Regions from separate parts of the Sphingobacterium sp. SYP-B4668 genome, predicted to be linked through region 3. Evidence: riboswitches for the same ligand, from Rfam matches in the RefSeq annotation. Region 3 holds a riboswitch; each other region holds the start of a gene.
The links. A riboswitch is a leader RNA that binds a small molecule or an ion and turns the genes downstream of it on or off. The one in region 3 is predicted to bind S-adenosylmethionine.
Positions count from the first base shown of each region.

Region 1: it holds a riboswitch for S-adenosylmethionine, as region 3 does, so the genes downstream of both, metE (5-methyltetrahydropteroyltriglutamate--homocysteine S-methyltransferase) here and OQ289_RS08465 (5-oxoprolinase) in region 3, are expected to answer to the same signal.
Region 2: it holds a riboswitch for S-adenosylmethionine, as region 3 does, so the genes downstream of both, OQ289_RS17540 (SusC/RagA family TonB-linked outer membrane protein) here and OQ289_RS08465 (5-oxoprolinase) in region 3, are expected to answer to the same signal.

Region 1 covers NZ_CP115483.1:667,312-670,569, forward strand. The annotation lists gene metE (5-methyltetrahydropteroyltriglutamate--homocysteine S-methyltransferase) at 1-1,370, opposite strand, end outside; SAM riboswitch class I at 1,442-1,549, opposite strand; gene OQ289_RS02820 (response regulator transcription factor) at 1,690-2,376, opposite strand; gene OQ289_RS02825 (sensor histidine kinase) at 2,430-3,258, opposite strand, start outside.
Region 2 covers NZ_CP115483.1:4,298,003-4,301,260, reverse strand. The annotation lists gene OQ289_RS17545 (DNA gyrase/topoisomerase IV subunit A) at 1-1,464, opposite strand, end outside; SAM riboswitch class I at 1,845-1,954, shown strand; gene OQ289_RS17540 (SusC/RagA family TonB-linked outer membrane protein) at 2,075-3,258, shown strand, end outside.
Region 3 covers NZ_CP115483.1:2,013,384-2,016,641, reverse strand. The annotation lists gene OQ289_RS08470 (bifunctional alpha,alpha-trehalose-phosphate synthase (UDP-forming)/trehalose-phosphatase) at 1-1,414, opposite strand, end outside; SAM-I-IV-variant riboswitch at 1,601-1,696, shown strand; gene OQ289_RS08465 (5-oxoprolinase) at 1,761-2,024, shown strand; gene OQ289_RS08460 (DUF2891 domain-containing protein) at 2,068-3,006, opposite strand.

The DNA.
Region 1 (3,258 bases), 1.3 Mb from region 3:
CGAACGTCTTTGGTTTGCGGGAATGAACCGATAGTAGTAGTAGCGAAAGCAGGGAGACTAAATTTTGCTTGTTGAGCGAGTTTACGTGTTGCAAATGCCGATGTACGTTTAGCATCCTCATCCGTGATGTTGCTTACCCGATTTTTTACTTCTGGTTTGTGGATAAGGGGAGAGGTACGACGGCTTTCAGCAGCAGCTTTATTCGCCGCAAAGCGCTCTGCAGTATTTGCATCTACTTCGCCATCAGCCAAGATAGATAGGTCTTTTACTTCTGCTAATTTTTGCTTAGCAAATGCTAACCAATTTTTAACCTCAGCAGGAAGTGTTTCTTCGTTTTTCTCGCTGTCCAGGTCAAATGGAACGTGCAGTAATGACGATGACGTACCTACCCATACTCTGTCTGCGCCTAAAGCAGCTATAGCTTGTTGGAGTTTTGTTAACGATTTTTCGTAATCATTTTTCCAAATGTTACGACCTTCCACCACGCCCAAGGAGAGAGTCAATGACGCCGGTACTTTTGGTAGCACAGTGTCGAGTTGATTTTCCCCGCGAACTAAATCTAGGTGTAAAGCGTGTACTGGAAGCCCTAGCGCTAAATCTTCATTGTCCTTTAAAGCTTCAAAATATGTTGTAGCGATGAGTTTAGCATTACCTGCTGCTGCACTTAATCTTTCGAATACTGAAGTGTATAAAGCTTTTACTTTTGCATCTATGTCTAAAGCCAAATAAGGTTCATCTATCTGGATATATTTAGCACCAGCTGCGGCTAATTTCGAAAGAATTTGCTCGTAAACGGGTAATAAGTTTTCGATTAGATCGATACGGTCAAAACCTGTTTCTTTTTCTTTACCGATTAAAAGGTAAGTGATTGGACCAATGATGACCGGCTTTGTTTCAATGCCAGCTGTCTTAGCCTCGTTGTATTCGTTTAGAAACTTTTCAGAAGTTAACTTGAATGTTTGACCTTTAGTGAATTCAGGAACCATGTAATGGTAATTCGTGTCAAACCATTTTGTCATTTCAGAAGCTGTGACGTCGATTCCATCTTGTTGGAAACCCCGCGCCATAGCAAAATAAAGATCTAAGCTATAGTTGTTGTCTACTTTGCTTAATAAGGTATTGTATCGAGCTGGAATAGCACCAACTGTCAATGAAAGGTCTAATACTTGATCATAGAATGAAAAATCATTGGAAGGAATCAAATCGATGCCCGCATCTTTCTGAGTTTTCCAATTTGCTTCACGGATTTCTTTAGCTGCCTGTAATAATTCTTCCGCAGAAATCTTCTTAGCCCAATATGCCTCGTTAGCTTTCTTCAATTCGCGGAAAGGTCCCACTCTTGGGTAACCTAAGTTGTTTGTAATTAACATACTATTTCCTTATTAATTGTTATCTAAATTATTTATTGCTAAAGAGGAAGGACACCAGATGTAGTGACTTCGGCTTATCTTTCCCTCTTCCATGAAGGGGGGTAGAATTTAGCACCTTGTCAAGTGACAGGTTGCTAAGGCTTCTTCGGGTCTATTCCCTCGGCCTTTCTCTATAAGCGACGCTAATATCGGAATAAGAATTGATATTACAAAAAAGAACAGATAAAAAAGAAAAAAAGGATTGAAACTGATGGTTGAACTTCTAGGTTCCAACTCATTTTCAATCCTTTCGGTATGCCTTCTATTCTATATTAATGCGTTAGCTCACGAGCAATTTGTATCCTTTACCGTGTACATTAACAATTTCTACATTTGAATCTTGCTTGAGATATTTTCGTAATTTGCTTAGGAAAACGTCCATACTTCTACCTGTAAAATAGTTGTCGTCATGCCAGATCTTTAGTAACGCCTCCTCCCGGGTCAGGACATCATTCTTTTTGAGGCACAGGAGTCGGAGCAGCTCAGCTTCTTTTGTGGAGAGTTTTTGCTGTTGGCCTTTGTAAGAAATTTGCTGACTGGTGTAGTCAAAGAAGTAATCGCCAATTTCAAACTTGTCTGCGACTTCCTCATCTTTTTCACGGGAGCTTCTTTTTAAAAGAGCGTGTATGCGTAACAAGAGTTCTTCTACTCGAAAGGGTTTGGTGATATAATCGTCCCCACCAAGTTCAAATGCTTGAGTTTTATCCTCCATCATGCCTTTGGCGGTAGCATAAATAATCGGGACAGTGGTGTTGGTTTTACGGATGTCCTTACCAAGTGTGAACCCATCTTTTTTAGGCATCATCACATCTAGTATGCAGAGGTCGTATTCATCCTTATGAAAGGCGGTGAGCGCTTCCTCTCCATCCTGGCATAGCGTGACATCAAACTTGCTTTTTAATTCAAGATAGTCCTTTAATAATTCCCCTAAGTTTGGATCGTCTTCCGCTAATAATATTTTTTGCATAATTCGCGTATTTGTTCATTGGACAATTGCAGATGGAAATTCATCCGCGTTAGTTATAGTTTGTAACCCTTTAGCGGCAATGTTACATCAAAATGTGTGCCTTTATCTTTCTCACTTTTTACCTGTATACGTCCGTCTAATCGTTTGATTATGTCATTTACATAACTCAAGCCTAGGCCAAAACCCTTTACATTGTGAATGTTGCCTGTCGGAATGCGATAGAATTGGTCAAATATCTTTTGTTGTTGTTCTCGGGTCATGCCAATACCGTTGTCAGCAACAGAGATGACAATTGTATTTTTGTGGTTATGAGTTTTCACTACGATGTGTGGCGCATGGCGACTGTATTTGATGGCATTGTCTACCAAGTTGAATAGTACGTTGGAAAGGTGGAGTTCGTCTCCAATGACGGTATCTTCCTTCGCTTCTAAATATACTTCTAACGTACCTTTTGATTTCTGAAGCTGTAAATTCATACTGTCCAGTACAGCATTAGTGAGTTCATTTATACGCACGTCGATGCGGTCAATTTTAAGGTTTTCTTTTTCTAATCTAGCGATGTTGAGCACTCGTTCGATATGGTCACCTAATCTGATATTTTCGTCATATATGATATTTGCAAGTCTATTTACCCTTTTTTGGTCGGTTATGATTTCGGGGTCACGTAGCGATTCGCTCGCAATCATGATAGTCGCAACAGGCGTCTTAAATTCGTGCGTCATGTTGTTGATGAAGTCAGTTTTCATCTCTGATATTTTCTTTTGTCGATAAATAGTGGTCAGCGTATAGGCAAAACAACCAATCAAAAGAACTAATAATGCGCCCATTGGAAAGAAAAGATAGCCCATGTTGTCCATGATGATATTCTTTTTATTTGGAAAA
Region 2 (3,258 bases), 2.3 Mb from region 3:
ATCAAAAGCACGAAGCTCGGTCTTGCGTTCCCGTCCTTGACCATATTTCTCTTTCAATCGGGTATACCATGCAATTGCATATTCAGTCAATTGACGAAGATGCTTCTTGACCGTTTTAATATCCTCCTCCAAAGCAGCCATCTGTTCGTCCGCTTTCTTTACGTCGAATCTCGTGATGCTACTCATCGGCTTATCGATCAGTTTTTTGTAGTCCTCAGGCAGGATGGTACGGTAAAACTGAGGGAAGAATGGCTCGAATAAAGTATCCAATACGCCCACCACAGTGTTGAAATCTCCAGAGTTTTCATAGTCGGGATGTTTATACATGCCCTGCTGTATAAATATCTTGAGTAGCGTACTGAAAAAAATCTTTTCCTGTAGGTCATGGAGTTTGATCTCCAACTCCTGTTTCAGCAAGTCTTTGGTGTTTTTTGTGTTCTCAATCAAGATGTCATTCACACTCATGAAGTATGGCTTCTCATTCTTGATGACACATGTATTCGGTGAAATAGAAGATTCGCATGCCGTAAATGCGTACAGGGCATCAATAGTCACGTCAGGAGAGATTCCTGGCGCAAGGTGTACGATAATCTCTACGTTTTCAGCGGTGTTATCTTCTATCTTTTTAATCTTGATTTTTCCCTTGTCGTTAGCGGTGACAACACTTTCGATGAGCCCCCCTGTAGTGGTTCCAAAGGGGATTTCAGTAATTGCCAAAGTCTTCTTGTCACGCTCTTCGATTTTGGCACGAACACGGATTTTACCCCCCCTTTGCCCTTCATTGTAAGCGGAGCAATCGGCCATTCCCCCAGTTGGGAAATCCGGAAGAAGATACGGACGCTCCCCTTGAAGAACTTTGATGGATTCATCGATCAGCTCGATAAAATTGTGCGGCATAATCTTGGTCGCCAAACCTACCGCGATACCCTCGGCTCCTTGGGCCAGCAGCAATGGGAATTTGACAGGAAGTGTTACAGGTTCGCGATTCCGACCATCATAGCTAAATTGCCATTCTGTAGTCTCCGGATTGAATACGACGTCAAGGGCAAATTTGGATAGGCGACCTTCGATATAACGAGGTGCAGCAGCTGAGTCGCCTGTGATAGGGTCTCCCCAGTTACCCTGACAGTCTATGAGTAGGTTTTTTTGACCTAATTGTACCATCGCATCCCCGATAGAAGCGTCCCCGTGTGGATGATACTTCATGGTGTTACCGATGACATTGGCCGCCTTATTATATCGACCATCATCCATCTCTTTCAATGAGTGGAGTATTCGGCGTTGGACGGGCTTGAATCCGTCGTTGATATGAGGTACTGCACGGTCCAAGATGACATACGAAGCATAATCCAAAAACCAGTTTTCATATAAACCGGATAAAGGAATCGTATTGCTGGTCTGTTCGTTTTCTTGAGGTGATAATGCTTCTTCGTGGTCGTCGTTGTAGTTCGTTTCGTCGCTCATTTATTATGCACTAAATAGTTTTGGACTTGTTTTTATTTGGCCCGATATTAATCAGGCTCGGTAAAAATACAAAACGATTTTGGAATCTCCCAACTCTTTGATATAGGCATAAGGTGAAATGATTGATTATCAAAATCCAACAGAATGGAATCGATTTTTTAGAAGCACGCAATCCCCTTAATAAACGATTGTAAGCCCTCCACGACCGTTAATTATACATGTCTTAGCGGTCTCGCTGCGTACAGACATAATAGGGACTCCTTCTTGTAGAGGAAGGAAAAGTGGATATTCTAATAGAAATGTCATAAAAGCAATAAAGTCTATATATATTATAGATTATATATAATATCGCTATCTTTGCATCCTAATAATCGATACCGTACTTATCTGGAAAGATGGAGGGAATAGGCCCGATGAAATCTTAGCAACCTGCCAGTCTCCATGCAAGGTGCTACTGCCTCTCTGCTGAAAAAAGCAGAATCGATAAGTGGATCAAGTGCTTACTCACAGTCCGGACGTGAAAAGAGCCTTGCCGTCACATGTGCCAACTGGCTGTTGCTGCTTTGGATATGTATGGAATATCGACAGATTTAATGTATTTGATATGAGCATGGAAAAATTACTTAAAAAGATGAATGCGACCTGGGTGCTGGTCCTCCCGTTATTGTTGTACTACAATTATGGACAAGCCCAGCAATCGAGAACAGTACAAGGTATTGTTATCAACGAATTGACAAAGGAATCATTGTCAGATGTGAATGTAAGTGTTGTGGGGGGGACTACCACGGTACGGACAGCCAAAGATGGTTCGTTTTCAATTCAAGCAGCGACAACCTCCAAATTGCAGCTCAGCTACGTGGGTTTTGAAACAACAATTGTAAATGCAGCAGTAGATAATCTACATATAGGTTTACGTCCAAGTGACCGTAGCTTAGATGAAGTCGTGGTCGTAGCTTATGGTACCGCCAAACGGGCAAATTTTACAGGATCGGTATCGACCATCTCAGCAGAGAATATTAATAATAGACCTGTTTCATCCGTTAGTAAGGCCCTAGAAGGACAAGTTCCGGGACTACAGTCTGTTTCTTCCTCTGGCCAACCAGGTACAGATGCGACAATTCGTATCCGAGGGATAGGCTCTATCAATGCCTCAAGTGCGCCTTTATACGTTGTGGATGGCAATCCCTACAATGGTGATATCAACGCCATCAATCAGAGCGATATCCAGTCTATTTCAGTGCTTAAAGATGCAGCTGCGAGCGCTCTATACGGTTCTAGGGGAGCAAATGGTGTTATTATCATCACGACAAAGAATGGCGCAAAAGGAGATACGAGGATTAATTTTAGTTTGAACCAAGGTTTTTCAAACAGAGCGGTAAAGGATTATGAAAAAGTAAATACAGATCAATATTTTGAATTATACTGGGAGGCACTACGTAATCGCAACGTCGCTAATAAGATGTCGGCCGAACAAGCCGCAGCTACCGCTAGTCGTCAATTGGTCACCAATCTCGGTATCAACCCATATGGATCAGGGTTTCCTGAGCCGGTAGGTGTGGATGGTAAGCTAGTCACAGGTGCCAAAACGCTGTGGAATGACAATTGGGAAGATGTATTACTACGTACCGGAAACCGTACACAATCGGATCTCAATTTTGGAGGTGGTGGTGAAAAAAGCGATTACTATCTATCTTTTGGATACCTCAATGATCAAGGCGTCGCAATTGAATCTGGATTTAAACGTTATAATGCCAGGTTGAATACCAATGTCAAAGCAAAAAGTTGGTTGAATGC
Region 3 (3,258 bases):
GGGCCAATTCATGATGCTGGAGCTCTTTGATTTCGCGCAGGCGTTCCATAAATTGACGTACCCAATGATGAATATTGAATTTGCGGATATTCGCAAGCATAGGCATCATACGTTCGGTCTGTTCAGCTACAGGCATCTCCAGTGCCTCACGCAGACTCGCCGCTACTCCAGCGGCGTCATTGGGATTGACAATCAAGGCCTCCGTCAACTCCCGAGCAGCCCCCGCCATCTCGCTAAGCACAAGCACCCCTCTTCCTTCCGGATGACTAGCAATATATTCTTTACACACCAGATTCATTCCATCCCGTATAGGAGTTACCAAGCACACATCAGCCGAGACATATAGCGCCGAAAGCTCTTCCAACGGATAAGAACTGTAGAAATAAGCAATTGGCGTCCAATCTTGTTTGCCATATTTGGCATTCACACGTCCTACCGAACGATCCACTTCATCTTTCAACATCTTATACTGTTGAACTTGATCCCGAGACGGCACCACCAACATATAATACACGATTTTTCGCTCATAATCGGGATACTCCAGTAGTAGATTTTCAAAGGCATGGATTCGTTCCAAAATACCCTTACTATAGTCCAACCGATCCACAGAAAGGATAATCTTCCGATCCTTCAAATCCTCTTTAATCCCCAATGCACGACTTCTTACCTCATTTGTCTGAGAGAGGCCCTCAAATTTCAAATTATCGATTCCCATCGGATAGGCCTCCACAAAAACTGTACGCCCACCATGTTGCAAACTATTTTCTTTGTTTTTGGTACCCAATATATGTGAGCAAGCATCTATGAAATATTGGGCATCATTAAACGTGTGAAAGCCGACAAGGTCAGCCCCAAGCAATCCATTCAGCAGTTGATTGCGCCACGGAATAAGCCTAAATATTTCATGCGATGGAAAAGGTATATGCTGAAAATAAGCGATAGAGATATCATGTTTAAAGGCCCTTACTAAACTAGGCAGCAGCATCAACTGGTAATCGTGTATCCAAATCTCGTCTTCATCCGCTACCTGCTCTTTAATCAACGTTGAAAATTTAACGTTCACCCGATAGTACGTTTCCCAATTTGCTTCGTCATACACAGCATAGCTAGGCTTATAATGACAGATAGGCCAGATTACTTCGTTCGAAAATCCTTCATAGAAGCCTTCCAATTCTTCCTGGTCCAAAAATACCGGAATCAAGTTCAGTTCTTTCAATTTCATCCGAATCTCCGATTCTTCCTCTTCATTCTCAGGTACTATACCTGGCCAACCTATCCATACATTACCGCCGGTATTATAAATAGACCCCAGTCCGGTTGCAAGTCCACCTTCACTAGGAAGAATATTCAAACCCTGTTCGGTCCGTTCTATTTTTATAGGAAGTCTATTCGAAACAATTATTGTTTTACTCATTTTTAATACGTTGTATTTGACCTCAGATCAGATCCTGAGGATTTATTTAGGTGAGATGCTTTCAATAAGCGAGTTAGGTAATTAACAATTAAAGGCCTATTTTGTTTTAAAAACCTCGAATTTGCTTTAAAATCCTACAATTTTAACCGTCAGATTTGCATATAAAAAATAAATACTATAACTTTGGTAGAGTATTCAGAATTGTCTATTGACAATACCAACCGAGTGGAGTCACCACGGTGGTAAATATAATACGGGTGTTCACCAAAATAAACGTACTACACGAGTTATTTATCAAACCCAACTTCTGAATACAATTTATGTTAAACTTTTAATTTTAAATTGTATGTCAACAGCAGTCGAACTTTACCAAGATTTTTTGGAGTTATTCCAAAAATACAGCGTCGATCAACTTATCGAAGTCAACAATCAGGACATCAGACATCGGGATTGGATCAGTTCTAGGGGTGCGTTTCGGAGCGCACTGCTCCATACGCTGTCAGCCAGAGGGCTCGACCTTTCAAAAATTATAGTTCGGGAAGATGGTTTTACATCCGTCAAGATTACCCAGCTGCGACTGGAAGACAATATTGTCGTGCCTATAAATTGAAAAAGCCAGGAGGGAATTCCTGGCTTTCATTATAATCATGTCCCTACTGATGGAACAGGGCATACAATGCAAACGTTCCTAACCAATGGCTTCCCATGTAATCATCATTCGAAATATTCGGAAGCGAATAAGCAAGATGCTTATGTCCTACCTGTTTGAGATGCTTCAATTCAGGTAGGGCGTGTGCTATGCCACTTAGACAGGTAGACCTACTAAAGTTCAATCCATCCAAATGCACCAGCTTACCATCAGTACGGTCTTTAACGATTGCTGGTTCCAATTCAAAATCAGCATGGAACAAAGCAGGCATAAATTCCTTTAACCATTTCTTATATTCTTCCTGTGGTAATATTTTACTCATCACCAAAGCCTCTTCCAAACAAGGAGAAAGAAAATCAGATCCACTAGGTTCATAAGCAATATCACAGTCACGATCCGCCGTATACAATCTACGTGCATGCGTTATCAACACTTTTTCAAATGCCATATGCTTCACTGTCCGAGCATAGTCCAACGACAATGAAAACCCAAAGGCCGAATTATCATGCTGTCCCGAGCGGATAGGATACACCAACTTTGGCAGGTACTCTTCATAGCGGATCACCAGTACGTCTACAAGAGGCTGCAGCGCGGCGGCCCATAATTGGGCATCCGGATCATCCCAAGTCACCAATTCCTCTTGAAGCTTAAACAACCATGCCCATCCATAAGTACGCTCAAACCCCAGATTGTTCTTATCTTGAAAAAAGGCTAATTCAATTTTTGCATTAGCTGTCGTAATATGCTGTTTTAGCAAATCCCTTATCTCCCCATCCTCATCCAATTCAGGGAAAGTCTTTAATATCCGAACAATAGACCAGTAACCATGTACCGACGAATGCCAATCAAAGCATCCGTAAAAAATGGGGCGCAATTGCTTTGGTGTCTTCAAATCTTGCTCACTACCAATTACTTGACCTAATTTATTGGGATATTCCGTCATCAAGCAATGCAAGGTAAATCCAAAATACGCTTTGCCTCTTTTATATCGAGTGCAATAGTAGCATCTGCTGAAGACTCAGTCTGTGGAGTATTTGACTGACAGGACATTACAAAAGACAACAGGGGGATTGCAAAAAATAATCTTTTTATCATATCTAGATCATAGTTTGGCTAAAGATAGTCAAAATAAGCTCATATTGAAGATCTCCATTTTTAATTTGTATAAAGTACTCGTAAATTTAGGGGTCAGCAA